DNA from 4 places in the Faecalimicrobium sp. JNUCC 81 genome. Region 2 is predicted to be linked to each of the others. Evidence: riboswitches for the same ligand, from Rfam matches in the RefSeq annotation. Region 2 holds a riboswitch; each other region holds the start of a gene.
The links. A riboswitch is a leader RNA that binds a small molecule or an ion and turns the genes downstream of it on or off. The one in region 2 is predicted to bind cyclic di-GMP.

Region 1 (6,183 bases), on a different replicon from region 2:
ATTTCGGAACTACTTTTTTAAGTATGGTCTAATATGGATATTAGGAGTAATTGGTTATATACTGATTTCTAATTGGTATTTTTGGATATCTTTTATAGTTTGAGTAATATATATTTTCAAAAAATACTAGTTTTAGTTATAAAATATTTGATAAATATAAAATCAATTAGTAGTTAAATTTCAGTTTATAGATATTTAAGTAAAATTTAATATAAAATATTATAATGGCTAATAAGTTCGGTTTTAATATAAAAAGCTTTAATAAAAATATTTTTATTAAAGCTTTTTATATTATTTATCTTTTATTTGTTTTTTTCTATTAATTATACTAAAGAGTATCAAGCAAATTGCACTTGCACCGATGTAAATTAATAAAGAGTCATCTCCTGTTTTAGGATTCAATTTTTCATTTGTAATATCGTCTATTGTTATTTTAAATGGCTTATCAAGCTCTGTTGGTGATACAACAGGCTTATCAGGCTCTGTTGGTGGTACAACGGGCTTGTCTGGCTCTGTCGGTGGTACAACAGGCTTATCAGGCTCTGTTGGTGGTACAACAGGCTTATCAGGCTCTGTTGGTGGTACAACAGGCTTGTCTGGCTCTGTCGGTGGTACAACAGGCTTATCAGGCTCTGTTGGTGGTACAACAGGCTTGTCTGGCTCTGTCGGTGGTACAACAGGCTTATCAGGCTCTGTTGGTGGTACAAAAATATAATTTTTTGTTTTTACTATAACGTTATTAGATAACAATGGATAAAGTTTTTTTCCATTTTCTTCAAATTGCGCTGAAAAATTATTAATAGCCTTTAAATTTTTCCTTGTTTTATTTGGTATCTTTACAGAATATTCTATAGTTATTTTATCTTTAGCATTTAATTCTAAATCTTTAAAGTGTACTTTTATAGACTTTACATCTTTATGATATTTATCATCCCAGATATCTTTTCCAATCATAGTTTTTCCATCGGAAGATAATCTTATTGGATTATTACCTAAACTATAAAATGTATCATAATTAGTTATTACATTACCTAAACTATCTTTCACTAATATACTATTTTCAATTAATTTAACATCAAATTGTGAATTTTTATTATAATCTAAAATAGGATTTTTATCATTTTTTGTTGGTAAAATATCATTAATATCAGTTAATTTAAGTGTATTACTAGAATTATTATTTACTTCTAATTTATAGTTTACTATATCTCCATCTTTTGCTAATAATTCATTTTTAGTAAAATTGTTTTGATTTTCTAATTTTGAATATTTACTTAATGTAGCATTCATACTCTCTACGAAATTTAATGAAGCACTTGAACTGACATATAAATCACCATATTGTATATTACCATCATAGTCAACACCATCTTCTACTCTATTATTCTGTGGAAAATCTGTTGATTGAACACCTTGAACAAACGGTATATCTATTGTAGAAACCCCTACATTATTTTTAATTTCATGTTCAATACTATTAATTTTTGTTTTTAAATTTATAACAATCCTACTAGATTCTGGAAGTATATATTTAAATTTCCATCTAATAATATTATTAATTTTATCTTTTTCAAAAGTCATAATATTATTTATCTCATCTTTACTTAATATACTAGTTCCTTTTCTATCAGTTATTTCTATATCATATTCTAGTACATCTATATTATGCGGCAAACTATCCCATATAATCGGATTAGGTAAATTTTCATTTACAGTAGATGAAAGTACTATTTTATAATTTAATAAATCTCCTATTTTTTTTGGCATATCTCCAACAATGGATTTAGAAATATTTGCATTGTAAGCCCTTATATACTCAACTGAATCACTTTTGCTTACTGATTTTGATTTAATACCGGACTCTGTTTTTGTAAAGTCAGCTTTATTAGTTAGTATTGTCCCACTTTGTAAAGTAGTGCCATTTTCATAACTTGGTTGTATTTGTGTATAAAATCTTATAGGTTTTGAATATATAAGCTCTGAAACAGGATTATTTATTACAATTTTTATTTTTGTTATATAGTTTTCATCTGTTGTAAACTGTTTCTCTATATTATGAATTGTATTTGTACCAAATATCATCTCATTACCTGAAATATTTAAATAATGAATGTAATTAGAATTTTGTTTTGTTGATATATATACATCCATACTCATATTATTTATACCAGATAAATCACTATTATTTTGAACTTTATATTTTCCGAGCTCTATTTTATTTAATCTCATATGATGAGGGAAAGTATCCTCTACCGTAAGATTATCTAAAATTCTAGATGTTGGATTTTGCATTACTATATTCCAGATACTAGTTCCTTCATAACCTACAGTCGGTTTCGAGGCTCTCCTTTTACCAAAAAAAAGTCCTTCTGCTTCATCTCTAACTTGATTATTACATTTTACACTTGTTAAGAGATTACTTTTTTTATCATATAATTTGGCTGTATTCAAAATAAATTCACTATCTACTAAGTCTAGATACTTTACCTTTATAGTTAAAGTAACTCTAGAATCAGATATATTTTTATTTATTTTAAATTCAATTTCTTTTTCCTGCTTATTATAATTAAAAGTTCCGATAGAAGCATTCTCATTTCCTGAGCTTTTAACATTATATCCTATAAACTCAAGATTTTTATTTGGCAAAACATCTATAATAGAAAATCCATTTAAATTAACTCGAGTGTCATTAGATATCGTTATATCATATTCTGCTATACCATTATCTTTAACAATTACACTAGATCCTACTTTTTGCTTAGATAGCTTTATACCTGTATTTACTTGTGCTATAGTTTCTTCAGATTCAACCTGCTCTGATTGTACACCACTATTTTCTAATGATACAAATGCTGTTATTTTACCTATATCGTTAGTTGAAGGTTCTTTAAATTCAACTGGAATTTTTATACTTCCGGTAATATCACTTACAGAATGTTTTAATTTTATTATTAGTTTATTATTTAAATAATTCACACTTTCTATTTCATCGCCTAAAATAATTGAGTTTTCTTTGAACTTTATATTTTCATTAAACTCAATATGAATGCTTGAAGAATCAGTTGCGTTCCCAAGTATTTTATATTGTATATTATAACTATAAGAATAATTATCATTTTCTGTTACAGTTAGCTTCGATGCTGATATACTTAACTTTGAATTTCTAAATATAACTGGTATGCTTGAAATAGTATACTCTGAAGGATAATTTATGGATGCATGCACAGATGCAGTAGAAGTATCTGGTAAAGCATTTTTAAATTTTACATTTATTTTTAAATTATCTTTTATTATTGTCCTAGAACTATTTGTTTTTAGTTTATAAATGATTGTCCCATTTTCATAAGTTTCATCAATTATATTTTCATTCGCTTCCTTATTTTTAAATTCGATAACTTCTAGTTCAGAAGGTATCGTTACTTTTATAGATGTTTCTTGTTGCCCTATATTATCCATTTCATAACTTATTCTATACTCAAATTCTTCATTTGGTTTTAAAATACTTTTATTAGTAGTAATACTAAATTTCTTAAGAGGCTTTATCAATTTTATACTTGGGCTACTATTAGTAGTTATAATTGAACCAGACTCACTAATTATATTAGATTTAAGTTGTAAATTAGTATTATCAGAAGTATTGTCATTAAACTCTAAATTTAGAGTAATTTTATTTGATAAATTATCACCTTTTTTTATTGTATATACAATACCTTCATCAGTTATTTCTTTATCTAATATATCATCATTGCTAGAGCTAGATATAATATTTACTAAATTAAAAGGAATATTTATCTTTAGCTTTAAAGGCTTATTTGATGAATCAATATTATACTCTAATTCATATATAAATTTATTTTTAGATACTACTTCTGACATATTAAAGCGTGTTGTAAGTGTCGCTTTTGATACACTTAATAATTTATCCTTATTCGTACTATCTGAATTATTAGATATATTTATAGAATGATCCATATCATTTTTTTCATCTTTGATATCCTCTAGTTCTTTATTTTTATTATCCAAATTTTTTTCTTCTACTGTATCAGTAGTATCATTTTTTTCAGAATTACTTTCATTTACTACATCTGTAGAAATTATCTCAGAATCAATAGTTTTTGATGCATCTTTTAATGTATTAGCAAATGAATAACTAATAGAGTTACTTAAAATAGAAACTATAAGTAAAATAGTACAAAATAGTTTATTTTGTTTATTTCTCACATTACATCCCCTCTCTTTTTATGATATATTTATCCTACTTATTTTTAATAAGTACGATAAGATAATTTTTACATAGCCGGTTTCACCACTAACTCCATGTATTCTAGGTGACCACATACAGAATACATCTCAAAGTATCTATTATTTAAATTTGGATGCTAATATGTGTTAGTTTAAATTAAATTCTATTATCGTAAAATTGGATAGATAAATTCTTCGATACAAACTCCCTCCCCCTATTTCCTTATTTCTACAAATAACAATGTAATTTATAAGATGTTTAAATTTAATTTATCATTTGAAGTTTTATATTTTCTATCTTTTTACTAAATATCGATTATTTAAATTGTTATATTATTAGCAACAAAGGTTTGACTTTGTATTTATTTAGATATATAACTTAAGCTTATATTTATAATACTTACATTAATATCAAATATATATCACTGAGTTTAATAGAAAAAAATATATTTTTTGTCAAATAATATATTTTCTTATCATAATATATCATTTTAAAGTAAAATGTTATAAAATGAAATGAAATAATATGTAAATACTGATAAATTTATACATTTTCTATCTATATATTGTTTTACCTTGTATCTTTTTTAAATATAAATTAGTGTATTTAGTTTAAAGACAGTAGTTAGTAAAGAAAAGTTCAAATTTAAAAGAAAAATAAACTAAGTTATATATAATTTGAAAGAAATTGGTATGGATATATTCGAAAATAATTTAGTATATTTTTTATGAAAGTTATAACTTTAATATATAAAATATATTATCTATGTCATTATATTAGTATATGGAAAATAGAAGATCAGAATAGTAGAAGATGCAGGGTGCGGCTGAGATGCTAGCGTATGGAACAGGAGTTATTATCGATGCCTCATTATAGACTTTCTACTTGATATAGCGGCACCACTTATTATTATAGTTATAAGCATAGTACTTATTATTTGTTAAGATAAGAGAAAAAATAAAAGAAAAGAAAAAATGAATACTTTGATGAATATAAAAAATTTATAATTAAAATTAGGAGGATATTTGTATGGAAAATAAAAATATTAAAACTAATCTATTTATAATAGGATTAATTTTAATATTAGTATCTCCTTTGTTTGGCTATACGTTGGGAGAAATTGCTATTAAATTAATAGGTGGAACAATGGATACTTCTACATATGAGTGGATTATCGAATCTACAACAGCAAATATTAGAATAATAGGATCAATATTATCTGTAATAGGAGGATTTAGTTCATTATTTTATCAATATTTTCTAAATAATAAAAATGATTAAATTTAAGAATAAAAAATTCAACTATTACTTAAATTTTACTTTATATAATACTTATATTTAAAATAAAGTTAAGCGGAGGAAATTTTATGAAAAACTGTACTGAATGTAATTATAAATTTACACTTAGTGATAGATTAAAAGGTTCATTTTTTAGTAAATTAAAATGTAAAAATTGCAATGCATTATATAAAGAAAAGAATACTATTTATTCACTGATATATTATAGTTCAATTGTACTTATATTTTTTATAGTGCGAGGTAGAGTAGGTTTAGAAAATCCAACTTTAAATTTTATTTTGTATATGATAATAGCAGTTCCAATAGTACTTTTATTTAACTTTATACCTCATAAATGACAAAGATATAAAAAAATTAATTGATAAAAAAGTGTCTACAAATCAAAATTTTCTTTAACAATTCTTAAAATTTCACTTTAAAGGACAGTTAGGTATTTTTAATAAAGTTAAAGCCATTAGAATCTAAATAAATGGATTCTAATGGCTTTTTTACTAGATATATTTAAATAAGTTTATATATATTTCTTAAATAATAATTTTTTAAATTATTGTTTGTTATAATTTCTATAATATACACATTTATAAAAGGGGTTGAAAAATAAAATGTTTAATACAAAAAAATTGATATTTTTTTTACTAATT
Region 2 (6,183 bases):
TCTTCTCCAATTGCTTCAGATGAGAATTTAATTAAGTATTGCATTTTTACATTAGTAGGATTTTCTTCCCCAAGGCTTACATTTCTTTCTCTGTATAATCTATTTAATTGTCCCCAATAACCTGGCTTGTACATTTCTAATTGCCAGTAAACTGCTAGATTCTCGAAGAATCCACCTTCAGTATATTTATTAGAACTTTCACTTAATACATTTTTGTAAACATGAGAGTCATATGGTATTCTCTTATCTAATTTATTATAGTATCCAGACATATACATAGGTAGCATATTGTTTGTTACTTCACCAAATACTCTTGCTCCTACATCCATTCTATGTCCTATTTCATGAGTTAACCCCCAAGATCCGCCTCTATCTTCAAAAGGAACTAATAAACTCGCCATCACATCACCTTGGACACCTATATGTCCTGATGCTGCATACATATATCCAAATGGTTGAGCAAGTCTTACATTATCTCTTATATATTTAGGATCATTTTTTATGCTACTTCCATCTAAAGCATAGTATTTAAATAATTCTTTCATATGAGTATTATAAGATTTTATAGTATCTAAAGGATTTACACCTTGCTCTATGTAAGCTTGATATGCACCTGTTGCAGTACCTGTCCAGAATATGTGGTCACTTACAAATTCAAATGTATCTATTACTTCTCTGTCCAATACATTAGGGTTTTTCTTTTTATCTTCATCAATTTTCTTTTTATATTCTATTAAGGACTTTTTAAATTCTTCTATATTAGTATCTTTTGTTACAAATGGGAATTTTTGTCCTCCAACAAATCTTATTACTGGTGCCTTAGGCTGTTGCTCAGGTGTATAAGGATTTACAATATATATTGGTCCACCTTTAGTTACATCATGCTTGTACCAATCATCTTTTGGTATTTCTGGTACCGTTATAACATTTTTGCCTGGATGAAGACTTAAAGTTCTTCCCCAAGTTGACCAACTTCCCTCTTGTTGTGAGAAGAATATTTGAGGTAGAGGTTTATTAGGATCTGCATCTACATAAACAGTTAATTTTTCGCCTGGCTTTGCTAATACTCCTGTTGGTTGATTGTTATTTCCAAATCCAAATTTTAAATTCTTGTCTGCATGTTGTACCATATCTCCATGTTGTTCTGCTACAACTACTTTTGTAGTTTCTAAGTTTCCTTGAACTATGTCTTTTGCAGTATTTATATCTACTTTAAATAATTCTTCTAATGGATGTCCTTTTACTTCATTTTCTAGAGCACTTAATTTTTCTAATGTGTTGAAGTTTTCTGCTACTTCATTCATTAATCCATTTGTAAATAAAGATTTCATTTTATCATAAACTTTGTCTTCTTTATATAACCTTAAGTCTCCAATTGAAGCCCAGCTGTCTTGAACATTATCAAATACAAACTTTAATCTTTTTACTTTCGTTGGATTAAATTGTACTTCTAATAAATCACTTGTGACTGTATACTCTCCAGTAGTTATCTTACTAAAGTTATCTCCCTTTGTTGTTGGTGAAACATATATACTAAAGTTTTTAGCAAATCCTTTACCACCATTTCTACTTTTATATACTAATCTATTTAAAACTTGAGCTTCTTTTAAAGTTAAGTTTACTTCATTTTTAAATGAATCAGAGTTTGGTCTTCCTGTTTCCCAATGTGTATTTATATCTTCATCAACTGCAAATTTTAATGCTGATCCCCCGTATTGACCGCCGTTATTCGATATATTTGCTATTTTTTCACTACCTATTCTAAACGCTTTATCATACTCATTTATATGAGACGTGTAAAAAGGTGTAAATTTACTTATAATTGCATTAGTAGATGTTACTTCCCCTTGTTGTACTAATTCTATAGCATTTAGTAAATTTTCTTTATAATCTTCATAAAATGGATGACTTTTAGCTTCTTCTTCTAATGCTTTTATTTTTTCAACAGTATTAAATTCATCTCCAATTTGACTCATCGCAGAATCTTTAAATAGTCTATCCATTTTTTCGCTTAATTTATCTTGAGTGTATAACCCAAACTCAGCTGCACAAGCCCAGTTTTCATATCCTTTTTTAAATACAAATTTAACCCTTTTAAACTCTGTTGGATTAAATCTTATTTCAATAGAATTTTGAGTTATTTGTGATGTTCCACTAGATACTAAGTCAAAAGTGTCACCTTTAGATGTTGTTGAAGCGTATATATCGAATGCTTCAGCAAATCCTCTATTTGAACCACGAGGTGCAGTATATACTATTCTATTTAATTTAGTTAATTCACTTAATTCCATTACAACTTCATTTGTAAAACTTGAAGAATTTTGCTTAGCAGAATGCCATTTAGTCTGTGGATTTCCATCTATTGCTCTAGATATTGCATTTTCTGCATAACTTCCACCATTAGCAGTTATCGATACTATCTTATTAGAAGGTAGTTTGTAAATTTCATTATATGCTGGAAGTAAGTCACTGTTTATATCTTTAAACTTAGATACTTTTGCATCAGTATAACTAACTTCTTTTTTATCAACAATTAACTTAGCATTATCTATATCTTCTTTAAAATCCTCGTATAGTGGATGATTTTTAACGTCTGATTCTAAAGCAATTATTTTTTCTATACTATTAAATTCTTCACTAACTTGATTCTTAGAGCTATTTGTAAATAAGCTTTTCATTTTATCACTTATTTCATCTGCTTTATAAAACATAAATTCTGATGCTGATGCCCACTCTTGATTAGCTTTTTTAAATTTGAATTTTATTCTTTTAAATTCAGTTGAATTGAACTTAATCTCTACTATATCTCCGCTAGATCCTTTATACTCTCCACTAGTTACTAGTTTAAAGTCATCGCCTTCATTTGTAAGAGAAGTATATATTTCAACTTCTTGAGCAAAACCTTTACCTTTTGCCGATACTTGTCTTGCCGCATATACGATTCTGTTTAAGTTAGTTACTTCATTTAACCCAACTACTACTTCATTTGTGAATTCTGAGCTATTTGGTTTTCCAGTTTCCCAGTGTGTCTTTAGATTTCCATCTATAGATTTCTCAATGTTGTCACTTCCATATTTCCCACCATTGTTAGTTATAGATGTTATGTTTGAGTTGTCCATTTTGAATACTTCATTATAAGCATTTAATTTATCATTATTATATAAATCAAATTTACTTATAGTAGCTTTCTTAACTTCATTTTCAGATGAAATTTCTAATTTTGAAGTGTTGCTGTTCGGTATCTCACTTGCTAAAACTTCTATTGTTGTAGCTGAGAAATTAGTGATTATCGCTGCCATAGTTACGGCTGCTATTTTTTTTCTGTGCATATTTTACCTCCTGATTAGTTTTATAACCCTCAGAAGTACATTAAAAAAGCTACTCAAAAAGAGTAGCCTTGTATATTACCTAATAAATTTAATATTTTCACAATAAACAAAAGTAATAATATTAATTAACTAAGCTTAAAAACAAAAAGTATAATGTACTCTTTGGCAACTGGCTGACATAGTTATAAACCTTAGTCCCTATAGCTTTGCGTCCCCAGATTTCCCTAGGTTTGCCTATTTAATTTTATTTTAAAATTATTTTCATTATTATTATACATTTTTTTCCATCATTTGCATAGTATAAATTTTCATTTAATTTTGATTAATCAGACTTAATCGATTTTTTATCAACTTTTAGAATTCTTAGCTTCTATATCTGATTATAAATTCTAGTTTCTTTAAAATTAATAATTTATAATATTATTTTTTCATAATTTTTCTTGAAATATATAAAATATTATAATTGCAGTAATTAATGTAAAAATAGATGTAATTAAATTTGAATCTACTGAAACATAAAATACATAAAAACAAGCATTGTCTATTGCATGAAGAAGTATACACAACCAAATACTTTTTGTTTTATAAAATAACGGAGTCATTATAAATGATGTAGCAATACAACTTATAGCAAATGGTATAAACATAAGTTTTTGTTGATGTGAACCTACAACAAACCACATTGGAATATGCCAAATTGACCAAACAAATCCAAGTACTAAAGTAGCTATAGTTGGAGAAAATCTTTCTAGAAGCCTCGGTAATAGAAATCCACGCCATCCAATTTCTTCAAGTCCTCCTCCAATAATTGCAAAAGGTACAATAAAAATAATTAAGCTAAGTGGATATCGTAGCATCAATAAATTGTTGCCTTGAGTTTTAAAAGCTATATATGCAGATGCCCATAATATAATTGGAGCAAAAATAGTGTATAAATACATAATCGGCTTTTGTTTTATATTTATTATAGATTTTAAAAATAATTTAAATTCATTAGTTTTATTATAGTATCTTTTAAATGTAATAAATGCTGCAATAGAAGGTGAATATCCTGCAATACCATAAATTATCATAAAAATAGGTGTCCCGAAAGTTAATATATTAAATTGTGTTGTTATTATCGATATTGTATAAAAAATCATACTTATGGTGATTAATGAAATCGTGTAAAACTTCAATTCCTTATTCATATATTACCCTCCTTATCTACCTATATTTTTTGTACTATATATAAATTTATTATGCCACTACTATTAATATTACTTGCATAAAAATAAAGCCTATTATATTTAATTATTGTAGGCTTTATAATAATCTCAAATTTGTATATTTTAAATTAATTTATGATAATTTTTTAAACTCTTTTACTATTTTAGCTGAGTTAACGTTGACTTAAAATAACGTAATATTTATAGATTGTAAAGATAGGTTTTACATAAAAAAGCTATGACTTCATGGTCATAGCTTTTTACTTATAGCTATTTTAGTAATATCTAATTTCTTTTTTTAACCATATCTAAAAAATACTTATGAACTCTTAAATCATCAGTTAATTCAGGATGAAAAGATGTAACTAGCATATTATTTTCTTTTGCTGCTACTATCTTTCCATTAACTTTTGATAGTACTTCTACTTTAGCACCTACATTTTTAATATAAGGCGCTCTTATAAATACCATAGGAATATTATCTCCTATGTAATTTACTTTTTCTTCTGTATTAAAACTTCCTAATTGTCTTCCATATCCATTTCTTACAACCTCTATATCCATTGTACCAATATGTACATCATCATTTTTAATCTCTTTAGCAAGTAAAATCATACCTGCACAAGTTCCCCATACAGGAGTTTTACTTAAAATTTTTTCTTTTAATGTAACATGTAAATCAAGTGTTTTAAGTAATTTTCCTATTGCTGTACTTTCCCCACCAGGTATAATAATCCCATCAATATTTTCAAAATCTTCTTTATTTCTAATCTCTATAGATTCTGTACCTAATTTTTTTAACATATTTATATGCTCTCTATAAGCACCTTGCATTGCTAATACCCCTATATTCATATTACCATCCTCTAACTGCTAACTTTTCTTCATTTGCTAAGCTACTTACAGATATTCCACTCATAGCATCACCTAAATCTTCTGATATCTCAGCTAGTTTTTTAGGATTATTGTAATGTGTAACTGCCTTAACTATAGCCTCTGCTCTCTTCTCAGGATCATCTGATTTAAATACACCAGATCCTACAAATACACCATCGCATCCAAGTTGCATCATTAAAGCTGCATCTGCTGGAGTCGCAATTCCTCCTGCTGCAAAGTTAACTACTGGCAATTTACCATTTTCGTGAACATATTTTATTAAATCATATGGAGCACCCATTTCCTTAGAAATATTCATAAGCTCTTCTTCTCCCATAGATACCACTTTTCTTATATCGGATATCATAGTTCTCATATGTGTAACTGCTTCAACTACATCTCCTGTTCCAGCTTCACCTTTAGTTCTTATCATTGCACAACCTTCACCTATTCTTCTTAGAGCTTCTCCTAAATTTCTAGCTCCACATACAAAAGGAACATTAAACTTAGATTTATCAATATGATATATATTATCTGCTGGAGTTAATACTTCACTCTCATCTATAAAATCTACTTCTAAAGCTTCAAGTATTTGTGCTTCTACAAAATGTCCTATTCTAACCTTTGCCATTACTGGTATACTTACCGCTTCTTGAATTTCTTTAATCATTTTAGGGTCTGACATTCTTGCTACCCCACCATCTTTTCTTATATCTGATGGGACTCTTTCTAAAGCCATTACTGAACAAGCTCCTGCTTTCTCTGCTATT
Region 3 (6,183 bases), 1.6 Mb from region 2:
TTTTAGCTGATTCATTGCTTTTTCTAATAATAATCTTGAACAAGCAACATTAAGCCTCATATATCCTTCGCCACCTTCTCCGAAGCTTCTTCCGTCATTTAGCCCTAATTTGGCTTTATTTATAAAGAAATCAACTAAATCATCTCCATCTAACCCTAAATCCTTACAGTCAAGCCACATTAAATATGTACAATTGGGTCTATTTGGCTTTATTTGAGGTATATTTTCTTTACAGAAATTAATAATGTAATCTATATTTCCTTCTAAATATACAAGTAATTGTTCTAACCATTCTTCTCCATGTTCATATGCTGCCATGTTAGATACTAAACTAAAACAATTATTTCTCTTAGAATCTAATCTTCCTTGAACATCTTCATACTTTTCTTTTAACTCAATATTTGGGAATACTGTTGTTGATACTTGTAATCCAGCTAAGTTAAAAGTTTTTGTTGCTGATATACAAGTCATAGTATTTCTTGCAAACTCTTCTGATATAGAAGCCATTGGTATATGCTTATTTCCCCAAAGCATTAAGTCTGAATGTATTTCATCAGATATAACCATAACTCCATTATCTAGGCAAATTTTTCCTACTTTAGTTAACTCCTCTTTTGTCCAAACTCTACCTACTGGATTGTGTGGATTACAAATTATTAAATACTTTGCACCCTGTTTAGCTTTTTCTTCTAAATCATCAAAATCTATATAATAATCTCCATCTATTAAATTAAGAGGGTTATATAATAACTCTCCTCCCCAATCTTCAACTGCTGTGAAAAATTCTGAGTACACAGGTGGCTGTACAATAACCTTTTCCCCTCTTCCTAAAAATTCTCTCATAAAGTGGCACATCATAGGCATTACACCTGTTGAATGAGACATATATTTTATATCTATATCCCAGTTATTCTTTTTCTTTTGCCACTCTTTTACTAATTCGAAATATCTTTCTGGTCTTGATGTATATCCAAACATACCTTGATTAGCTCTATATATCATAGCATCTATTATTGGTTGAGCTGTTTTTAAATCCATATCTGCTATCCAAAGCGGTATTATATCTTTCCTTCCAAATTTATTTGCTGCTTCATCATGTTTTGCCGAATAGTTTTTGCTACGATCCATTATTGGATTAAAATCGTAAATCATAACTATACCTCCTTAAAATTTTTTATACTATTGTTTTAAGCAATATGTATGCCAAATTTACATCTATGAAAACATTTTCATTTTATTGTATAATAAATTACACTCTTATACAATACAACAATGTTAATATTTAAACATTATGCGACATCTTTCTATAATTTAGTATATTAAAATTATTTTTTTACAATAATTGGATATTATTATAGCTAGAATATTTCAACCATTTTATGGAAATTGGTTGTTTTATATGGTTGATTTTTAGGTTACTTAATAACCATTTCAGTGTAGATACCCTTAAAATAAGATAATTATATCTAGTATTAATTTAAACATAAAAAAGCTGACTTATATTTAATATAGAAGCCAGCTTTTTTATGTTTAATTACACTTTTTTATTTTCCTTAAAAATATAATAAAAATATTATTTTAATAAAAATCTATCGTTATAGTTTCATTATTAGATATATTCTTAAAAAAATTAATATCATTTTTATTTAAATTATTTATAATAATTTCATATCCATTATGTTCACATATGAAATAAGGATCTACATCATTTTCTTTATAAAAATAAATGCTAAACCATTTTAATTTATTTTTATTTAAATAACCACTTATTAAAAGATTTACTATATTTTTATCTTTTTTTACTTTAAAAAATATTTGGTTATGATTTGAGTTAATTTCAGTTTCCTCTTCTTCTAATACATTCAACTTTGACCTTATTTCACTAATTACTTCTAAGTCATCATTAAAACAAGACAATTGAATAACGTCACTTTCTTTAATCAATTTTTCAACTATTAAAGGGAAAAATGACCAATCTATAGGGATTATATCTGTATCATATTTAGAACTTATATAAACATCATAGATATCCTTTTTTATTTTATTAGTATATATATTACAATAAGGATCTGGAACATTATCATGTACACATTGTTCAACTACTTCATATGCATCATGTTTTAAATTTTTAAAATAAATACTTTCTTCATCCTTATTAATGTCTATTAAAGCAAATTTAATAGTATTATTACTTAAAGAACTTATAGCTCCAGGTTTTATTATTTTATAATTTTCGTGATTTTCTAAACATTCAAGATGATTATCTGCGATTAATAGATAATCATGACTATTTATATTTAATATTTGTTCTTTTTTTGAAAACTTCTCAATAGAATTTTCTGTTATTATAGTTGTTAAACTATTACCTCCAAAGGAGTCTGAGTGTTCATAATTTGAATGTATCATAAAAATTTTTTTACCAAATAACTCAATTGACTTAGATAATGGTAATTCTTTAATTTTACTTAATTTATCATTTCCCAATTTTTCTAATGTCCATAATTCATGTGATTCTTCTTCATCAAAGAACAAACAATCATCATGATTATAATTGATTAATTCATATTCTTTATTACCCATAATATTTATAAATCTTTTGTCATTCATAACTATATCAAATACTTCGCATGGATTAGGCCCATCTTGAACAAAATCACCAAGATTTAAAATATAATCTATATCATATTTTTCTTCTATATATTTTAAGAATTTTCTTAGTGAATGAATATTAGAATGAATATCAGAAATAATGCATATTTGACCCATATAATATAGTTCCTCCTTTTCTGATTAAAAATACCTTATCATTATATAAGAATAATATTTTTATATATTTTTACAATATATAGTGTGTAAATGGTTATTTCTTAGACCTAAATGGTTATTTGAAAAATTTTAAAATTATTTTTAAATTATAGATATTTAAATATACTTACCTTTTATACCATAAAAAATAGCACTTATTTAGTAAATAAGCGCTATTTCTTATTAGAATAATTATCTAAATTTTTTATGTATTACATCATTATCATTTCTGTATATTTTTTAAATGATACTGGACGTGAGTAAAGATATCCCTGACCATAATCTATTCCAAGATTCATAGCTATATTATGATCATCTTGTGTTTCTATTCCTTCTATAACTACTTTACATCCTAAGCTTTTTCCCATATCAACAATTCCTCTTAAGACTTTAAGCTTTTTTTCTTTATTATCATTAGGCTTTGGTAAAAACTCTCTAGGTATTTTTATTTCAACAAAATTAATATTACATAATCTATAATAAGAAGAATATCCTGTTCCAAAATCGTCTATTGATATCTTATAACCTTTTTCATCTAATTTATTTATTGTTTCTATAATTCCTTCATATTCATTTATAGGGTCTGTTTCTAGTATTTCAAGTATTATTTGTTCTGGGTTAATTGAATATTTCTTTGTTATTCCTAATATGTCCTCATATATAGAAGGACTCTTTAATGTATTTATAGATATATTTATAGAATATGTGTTATAAATACAGTTACTTTTTATTATATCCTTACACATTTTTTCAAATACATGTATATCAAACTCATATTCTTTATCTAAATCTCTTATTATTTCTATAAATTCTAGTGGAGGTACTAACCCAAACTTGGGATTATACCATCTACTTAAAATCTCCCATGATATTATATTTCTATTTATTATATCGACTTTAGGCTGATATACTATGCTAAATCCAGGCTTATCATTAGATAAGATATCTTCTCTTATTGCCCAATATTTTTCTTCAAATTTATTTATATTCAAAGGCCCCATATTCCCTCCCATTATTTTATATAAAAAAAGACTAAAAACATCAGTAGATATTTTTAGCCGGTTGTACCAATAACTCCACATATTCTAGGTACCCATATACAGAATATGCTTCAAAGTATCTAACTATATATTAAACCCTATATGGTATATATGTCTATTCATTTATATGCATTTCTGTTTTTTTATAAAAATATGTTTCATATATAAAAAAAGCACATAAAATCTAGTTAGATTTTATGTGCTTTTTATAATTTATTTATTTATACCAAAGAATTTCTTAGCATTTTCTTTTGTAGCTTCACATACTTCTTCATAAGATATACCTTTTTCTTGTGCTATCTTATCTGCAACAAATTGAACTAATGATGGGTCATTTCTTTTGCCCCTATGCGGCTCTGGTGCCATATAGGGAGAGTCTGTTTCTATTAATAAATACTCTAGAGGTATTTCTCTTACTACCTCCCTAGTTTTTTTATTATTTTTGAAAGTTACAGTTCCTGGTATAGAAATATAACAACCCATTTTTATATATTCCTTAGCTAATTCTACATTTCCACTATAACAGTGTAGCACACATCCTATTTCAGGATTTTTAGTATTTTTGATTATTTCAAAAGTATCTCCATGTGCATCTCTATCATGTATTATTATAGGTAATTTTAATTCATTAGCTAACTCTATTTGCTTTTTAAACCACTCTTTTTGTACTTCTCTAGGAGAGTTATCGTAATAATAATCAAGCCCTATTTCTCCTATTGCTACTACTTTATCATTTTCAGTAGCTAATTTTCTTAAAGTTTCTATTGCAGTATCATCAAGTTCACCAACATCATGTGGGTGAACTCCTACAGCTGCATATATAAAATCATATTTCTTTGAAAGTTCAATAGCGCTTATTGATGTTTCTATATCTGCCCCCGGATTTACTACTAAATCAACATTTTTCTCTCTTAAAGACTTTATTAGCTCTTCTCTATCTTCATCAAATCTTTCATCATTTAAATGTGCATGTGAGTCAAATAACATATTTTTTCTCCTAACTAATTAACGAACTTCGCATCCATCATTAGCACCTATTGCTGTTGGAACTACTAAGTCATCTCCATCATTTCCAGCTGCTAATATCATACCTTGAGATTCTACACCTCTTAATTTAACTGGTTTTAAGTTACATACTACTATAACGTCTTTACCAACCATATCTTCTGGCTTATACCAAGCTGCTATTCCAGATACTATTTGTCTTGTTTCTGGTCCTATTTTAATTTGGGATACTAATAATCTGTCTGCTTTTGGATGCTTTTCACAGCTTATTACTTTACCTACTCTAAGTTCTACTTTATCTAGTTCGTCTATTGTTATATTTTCTTTGTGTTCTAAAGGTTTTTCAACTACCTCGTCTTTTTTTTCTGAGAATAGTTCATTTAATTCTTCTACTTCTTTTTCTATATCTAATCTTGGGAATAAAGCTTCACCTTTGTGAACTTTTGTGTTTTCTCCTATAAGACCAAACGTCTTAACACTTTCCCAAGTTGTTAATTCTTCATTAACTATACCTAATTGACAGTATATCTTTTTAGCTGTTTCATTCATTATTGGGTTTATAAGAGTAGCTATTATTCTTATAGATTCACATAAGTTATAAAGTACAGTATCTAAAGTATCTTTATTAGCTTCATCTTTAGCTAAAGCCCAAGGCATAGTTTCATCTATATATTTGTTAGTTCTTCTTATTAATTTCCAAGCGCTTTCTAATGCTTCATTAAATTGAAGTTTATCCATTTCTTTTTCAAAATTTTCTACTGATAATCTAGCAACTTCTTTTAAATCGTTATCAAATTCAGTATTTGCCTTAGCCATCGGTATTATACCACCATTGTATTTTTCAACCATTGCTACTGTTCTACTTACTAAGTTTCCTAAGTCATTAGCTAAATCTGAATTTAATCTTGTTACGAAGTTTCTATGAGTATAGTTTCCATCTTGACCAAATGCAAATTCTCTTAATAAGAAGTATTTTAATGAATCTACTCCATATCTTTCTATCATTTGTTCTGGATAAACTATATTTCCTTTTGATTTACTCATTTTATCATTATCAAATAATATCCATCCATGTCCATATACTTGTGTAGGTACTTCTTCACCTAAAGCCATAAGTATTGCTGGCCATATTATAGTATGGAATCTCATTATTTCTTTACCTACTATATGAACGTTCGCTGGCCAGAATTTCTTGTATTCTGAATCATTTTCACTCATATATCCTAAAGCTGTTATGTAGTTACATAAAGCATCTACCCAAACATATATAACGTGCTTTTCATCAAATGGTACCTTTATACCCCAGTCAAATGTAGTTCTAGTTACACATAAA
Region 4 (6,183 bases), 910 kb from region 2:
TATCATGAAACTTCGTATTTTCATATTTCTTAATCATAGGTACTTCTACCTTTTTAGTTTTTAGCATAGATGAACTTTCAATAGTCTTTCCGTTTATATTTAATATTGCTGTATTTTTATAAGTTGGAAACTCTTCATTTATATTAACGTAGTATGAAATATCATATTTTGAGTTTATATTTCCAAAGTTTATTACTAGTCCATCTTTAGTTTTCTCAGTTTTTAAAAGTAGTTCTTTTGTTACGTCTTTTTTATTTCCTATGTATGGTGTTTCTTCTATTTTTAAACTATTTATATCTAGTTCTAACCCATTAGGCATTTTATCTTTTAAGACTACGTTATTTAAATTAGAGTATTTCTCATTAATAGAAACAATAAACTCCCATCTTTTACCAACAGCAGGAGCAGGTATATTTGCAGTTAATATACCATCAACATAATGACTTGCATTTTGTGCATATTTATTTAAATATCTATCTACTGCAAGATTATGTTCTTGCTTTTCTTTTGGGTCATCTGTTACCACTGGATCTATATTTACTAAATCAACATCTAAATATGTAGTATCGCCATTTAAACTAGCTTCAACTCTAACTTTTTTATCTTCATCAACTTTAGGTGCAAAAGCTCTAATACTTAAATATCCCCCTATACCATTAGTAAGTGCTTTTTCACTTAAAGTTGCTACTACTTTAGTTCCTTCTACTATGACATTATCAAAATGATCTTTAGGATAAGATGGTTTAATATCTCTAAATCCATCTGGGAGGTTAAATGTTATTACATTTCCTCCTTCTTTTAATTTTCCTAATTCTCCCGTTATACTATAGTTTAGTGTAAATTTAACTTCATCATTTTCTTTTATAGGATTTTTATTGCTACTTATTGATAGGCTAATATTTTTATTTGTATCTAAGGCAAATACATTTATGACCGGTGACATAAGATTTATCATTAAACTAACTACCACTAACATTGTTGTAAATAAAAAACTATACCTTTTATTACTTTTCATACTTACACTCCCTCTATTCATTTTTTGCAATAAAAAACCGACTTTAAACAATAATTGTTTAAAGCCGGTTGCATCACTAACTCCATATATCCCAGATGCCCACATACAGAATATACTTCCTCGTTTCTTTAAAAAAAAAGACTTTAGACATTAATTGTCTAAAGTCGGTTGCATCATTAACTCCATATATTCCAGATGCCCACATACAGAATATACTTCCTCGTTCCTTTATATAAATAATAGCACATGTCTATGCTTATTTCTATATTAGTAAGATTTTGATACTATTTTATATATATTAATTGATATAGTAAGTTCTTATTTTTTTATTTAACTAGTTATATATTTATTTTAGATATAATTAATCATGTATAATTTAGGAACAATTATATCTTTTTCTAGCACTTATGTTTGTTTTAAGTTACAAACATAAGTTTGACTAAATATTTAATTTATAGTATTATGATTTTAAGTAAATAATAATACTAAATAACGATACATAACTTCGGAGGATAACATGATCAATAAAATAGGCAAGATAACAATATATGTAGATAATCAAGATGATGCTAAAAAGTTCTGGACTGAAAAGTTAAATTTTGTAGTAAAATTTGAACAATCAATGGGTCCCATGACTTGGTTAGAAGTTGGTCCAAGTGAAAGTGAATTTACAACATTTGTTTTATATGATAAAAAAATGATGCTAACTCAAAACCCGTCTGCAAATGTTAATCATCCATCTATATTACTAAGTACTACTAATATAGAAAAATCATACAATGAAATGAAAGAAAATGGAGTTGAAGTTGGAGAACTTATGATTATGCCTTATGGTAAAATGTTCTCATTCAAAGACCAAGATAACAATGAGTACTTATTAAGAGAAGATAAATAATAAAAAGCTCTAATCATTAAATGATTAGAGCTTTTCTAATTGTATTTTTTAGGTTTTTAGTGTAGTTTTGGTGTAATATATACTAAAGACATGTAAGTATTGCTATAAGAAGTTCTTTAATAAATTTTTTTATATCTGTTTCTGGTCCTTTGATAACTAACTTATTACTATTCTTTTTACATTCACTCATATAATCATCTCCTTTATATAACACGATGAAGTAATTATCTTAAACTTAATAAATAATATTTTATGGGTAAAATATTACTTTTGATTTAAGAATTATTTTTAGATAAATATAAAAGACCGACGAAAATAATTAAAGAAATAGAGCTTAATATAATCCTCCATAAACTTCCAGAAAATAAAATTAAATATAAATCTAATGATATAAAACCAAGTATAGTTATAAATTGTGCTAGTTGCTTAAAATTTTTTTCCATAAAACCTCCTAAAAAAACTTATCATCAATATAAGGCATAATTGTAAAATTGATTAGAATTAAAAATATACCACCTACAATAAATATAAGACCTATACTCTTCATATTCATAGCATACTCCTTATACATCTAAGTTATAACAATACCTCCTGATTATCTTTTATAGTTACATTTAAATTTTATCATAATAAAAATTAAATTAATCAAAGGTGGTCTAAAATATAGAATTTATGGACTAAAATATATATTTCTATTTATATATATGAGTTAATTTAACAATAGGTTGATGAGTTATAGGATGTTCTTTACCTTCTTCAACCTTGAAATTATCATTTTCCTTAGGCATAATAGTTAAAACATTATCTTTATACTCTGATTTATCAAAATTTATACTATATCCTATTTTTCCTTTATGCCCATATAAATAGCAAACAACTTTTTTATTATTCATAAATACCATCTGCATCATATCATCATTTTCAGCTTCAGTGATATTTAAAAACTTATATCCTACAGTATCATATATTTTTTCTCTAGGAGTGTTTGATTTAAATACATACGCCTTGTCCCACTTAATAGGAACCACCTTTGATAAATTTATTTCTTTAACTTTAGTATCTAACATTGTGAATTCTGCTGATACTTTCCCATAATTATCACATAGTTGTTCTAGATATTTTTTACTTTCTTCAAATTGTGTTATTTCACTAGACTTATCAACTACATTCCATTTATTATTCTTTTTTTCTAATTTTAAATTTATTTTAGAAATACACTCTCCATGATCTCCTGGTTGAGTAACTATAACATTTTTTCCTGACTCATTTTTATAATCATGTTGCTTTATCTGTTCATGTGTATGACCTGCAACAATTGCATCAATACCCTCAACTTGTTGTGCCAAATCTTGTATTCTATTTCCTGGGTGTTTTGGCTTTTTAGGTTTTTCCCCTGTATGTGTAACTACTACTATAACATCAGCCTTATCTTCTTTCATTACCTTAACCCATTTTTTAGCATCTTCTACTAAGTCATTCATGTATAAGTCACCATATCCATCTGCTTTATCAAAATCTTTTAAGTCCTCACTATCTTCTCCTACTTCTTTTATAGTAAGACCTAATATTCCTAATTTTACAGTTCCTTCATTAGTTTTAACATCTTTTATTACATAAGGTTTTGTGTAGTTCTCTCCATTTTTCTTATATGTATTTGCTGATAATACACTTATTCCTTGTTTTTCAAAGTCAGATATCATATTATCTAAATGAAATTTATTATTAGATACAAATTCATGGTTTCCAAGTGTTACAGTATCATATCCAACTTCTTTCATTTCTTTTGCAATAGGTGCTTCCATATATTCGTCTCTTTTTCTTTTTTCAAAATATTTATTCATATCTCCTGAAGCTTCAAATCCTCCATCAAAAAAATCCCCTGCGTCTACTAAAGTAATATTTTTATCTTTCTTTTTTTCATTTTCTACATAAGAAGATAACTCATATGGTATTACTCCATGTAAATCTGTTGTTGCTAGTACCTTTATATCTGTTGTTTTGGTAGAAGTACATCCTGATATTAATAGTGTCGTTAATCCTAATACTCCCAATATTATCTTTTTCATAAAATCCCTCTTTTCCCCTTTTATAAACAATAAAAAATTTGCTTTGCTCAAGCTTAATAGTTGGAAATTATATTTATCCACAAGTCATATAAAATATAATTTCCTTATATGTAAAATAGCCAAACATTATTAAATACTTTATTTTAACTTATCTATATAGTTTTTAGCTTCTAAAAGTTGTGAATTAGTTAATTCTCTGTATCTTTTTACAGCTTTTACTTCTTCACCTTTTAAAATCATTTGTTTTAATTCATTGTCTATCTTTTCTATTTCCTCTTCAGTTAAGTTAACTTCACTTTTATTATTTTTAAGTGCCATTATATAACTAAATAGAAAACACATTGCTGATATAAAGTAAAGGATTCCTACAATAGTTTTCCCTCCTATTATATTAACAACAGCACATATAGAAAATAACATCACTAGTACTATTTCCCACCTAAATAACCTTTTCTTCATTCTCCTCACTCCCATTTTATAAATAATATTTTTAATTTATAAACTAATATTTGGCTATAATTTTAATTATCTTCTTAAAAATCATTTACATAATAATCCATCTTATTTTTAACATATAAATTCTAATTTTAGTTGGAAAATGGACTAAAACATAATAAAAACGGATTAAAATAATCTTTATGTCTAAAAATAGGTCTAAAGTTTATATTTAATACATAAAAAATACACACTAAAAATAGTGTGATTTTTATGTATTAATTGTTTTTTTTATTTATAATATAACTGCAAATATAACTTTTGCATCTTTATCCGATTTATTTTCCCAACGGTGATTTATACCTGCTGTTACTTTAACACTATCCTCTTTATTTAATACAAATTCTTCATCATCAAGATATAACAAAACTTCGCCTTCAAGTACATAAGCTATTTCATATCCACTATGATTTATATTTCCATTACTTGATGATGTATTTGGTGCAAGGGTCATAATTGCAAATTCAAAATTATCAGTTACTCCTGGGGCAAGTATTTCATAAATAACATCATCACTATTTGGAAGAATTACTTTTTTTCTATTGTCTTTTCTAACTATTAAGTCCTCTTTTACAACTTCTGATGTAAAAAATGTAAATAACGCTACATCTAAAGCTGATGCAATAGATTTTAATGAATTTACAGAAGGATTTGCAAGTCCTCTTTCTATTTGACTAAGCATAGATGATGTAACATTAGATAACTGTGCTAATTCTCTTATACTTAAGCCTTTATTTTTTCTTATTTGTGATATTTTTTCACCTATATTTATATCTGACATTGTAATCTCCTTATAAACTAAATCTTCTTATTTCATAATTTGAACCACTTTATTAAAATTATAGCATTTAAGTTCATTATAACATAATAAATCAATAAAATTAAATTGTATTTAATTAATTAAATTACATTTGACACCTTTATGCTTATTGTATAAAATCATAGATAATAGCTTTGACAATAGAGGGGGAATACATATGACAATAACAACCTTAGGGGCAACTATAGGGTTAATTGTAGCAATTATACTTATAATAAAGAAATTTGAACCATTTTACTGTTTAGTATTTGGTGCTTTAGTAGGTGGATTAGTAGGTGGTGCAAATTTAGTTGAAATAGTTGGGTATATGGCTATTGGTGCAAAAGATATGGCACCATCTATTCTTAGAGTAATGACATCAGGGTTTTTAGCTGCCACATTGATAAAAACAGGAGCAGTTGAAAAAATTTCTGAGGAGATAATAAAATTATTAGGACTTAATAAAGCTATTTTAGGAATTGTATTATCCGCAATGGTTTTAGCTGGTGTAGGAGTTGACTTAGATGTTGTTGTTCTTACAGTTGGGCCTATTGGAATGTCTATAGGACACAAATTAGGATATTCAAAATTAGCAATACTTTTAGCAGCATTAGGTGGCGGAAAAGCTGGAAATATTATTTCTCCAAATCCAAATACATTAGCAGCTGCAACTAATTTTAATGTTGATTTATCAAGTGTTATGCTTGCAAATATAATTCCTGCAATATGTGGAATTATCGTAACTACAATTTTAGCTAAATTATTAATTAATAAAGGTAGTAAAGTTGATATTGATATAAATATTAAAGAAGATGAGAATTTACCAAGTTTATTTGCGTCTTTAATCGGACCCATAGTTTCTATTGGATTATTATTTTTAGGAAATATATCTAGTATAATTATAGATCCACTT

Region 1: another riboswitch for cyclic di-GMP. It lies ahead of JNUCC81_RS19260 (hypothetical protein); the one in region 2 lies ahead of JNUCC81_RS10110 (NPCBM/NEW2 domain-containing protein).
Region 3: another riboswitch for cyclic di-GMP. It lies ahead of JNUCC81_RS18040 (EAL domain-containing protein); the one in region 2 lies ahead of JNUCC81_RS10110 (NPCBM/NEW2 domain-containing protein).
Region 4: another riboswitch for cyclic di-GMP. It lies ahead of JNUCC81_RS05780 (SpaA isopeptide-forming pilin-related protein); the one in region 2 lies ahead of JNUCC81_RS10110 (NPCBM/NEW2 domain-containing protein).

What each region holds. Positions count from the first base shown of each region.
Region 1 covers NZ_JBSJXY010000002.1:55,341-61,523, forward strand. Annotated here, with positions in the region: gene JNUCC81_RS19260 (hypothetical protein) at 292-4,221, opposite strand; cyclic di-GMP riboswitch class II at 4,287-4,370, opposite strand; gene JNUCC81_RS19265 (hypothetical protein) at 5,273-5,524, shown strand; gene JNUCC81_RS19270 (TIGR04104 family putative zinc finger protein) at 5,611-5,880, shown strand.
Region 2 covers NZ_CM132203.1:2,049,160-2,055,342, forward strand. Annotated here, with positions in the region: gene JNUCC81_RS10110 (NPCBM/NEW2 domain-containing protein) at 1-3,329, opposite strand, end outside; cyclic di-GMP riboswitch class I at 3,491-3,574, opposite strand; gene JNUCC81_RS10115 (CPBP family intramembrane glutamic endopeptidase) at 3,758-4,519, opposite strand; gene pdxT (pyridoxal 5'-phosphate synthase glutaminase subunit PdxT) at 4,823-5,392, opposite strand; gene pdxS (pyridoxal 5'-phosphate synthase lyase subunit PdxS) at 5,394-6,183, opposite strand, start outside.
Region 3 covers NZ_CM132203.1:3,687,627-3,693,809, forward strand. Annotated here, with positions in the region: gene JNUCC81_RS18030 (MalY/PatB family protein) at 1-1,152, opposite strand, end outside; gene JNUCC81_RS18035 (metallophosphoesterase family protein) at 1,579-2,766, opposite strand; gene JNUCC81_RS18040 (EAL domain-containing protein) at 3,018-3,806, opposite strand; cyclic di-GMP riboswitch class II at 3,853-3,936, opposite strand; gene JNUCC81_RS18045 (TatD family hydrolase) at 4,059-4,832, opposite strand; gene metG (methionine--tRNA ligase) at 4,851-6,183, opposite strand, start outside.
Region 4 covers NZ_CM132203.1:1,141,143-1,147,325, reverse strand. Annotated here, with positions in the region: gene JNUCC81_RS05780 (SpaA isopeptide-forming pilin-related protein) at 1-1,015, opposite strand, end outside; cyclic di-GMP riboswitch class II at 1,069-1,152, opposite strand; cyclic di-GMP riboswitch class II at 1,169-1,252, opposite strand; gene JNUCC81_RS05775 (VOC family protein) at 1,533-1,910, shown strand; gene JNUCC81_RS05770 (hypothetical protein) at 2,186-2,353, opposite strand; gene JNUCC81_RS05765 (metallophosphoesterase) at 2,603-3,976, opposite strand; gene JNUCC81_RS05760 (hypothetical protein) at 4,115-4,435, opposite strand; gene JNUCC81_RS05755 (cupin domain-containing protein) at 4,707-5,252, opposite strand; gene JNUCC81_RS05750 (GntP family permease) at 5,449-6,183, shown strand, end outside.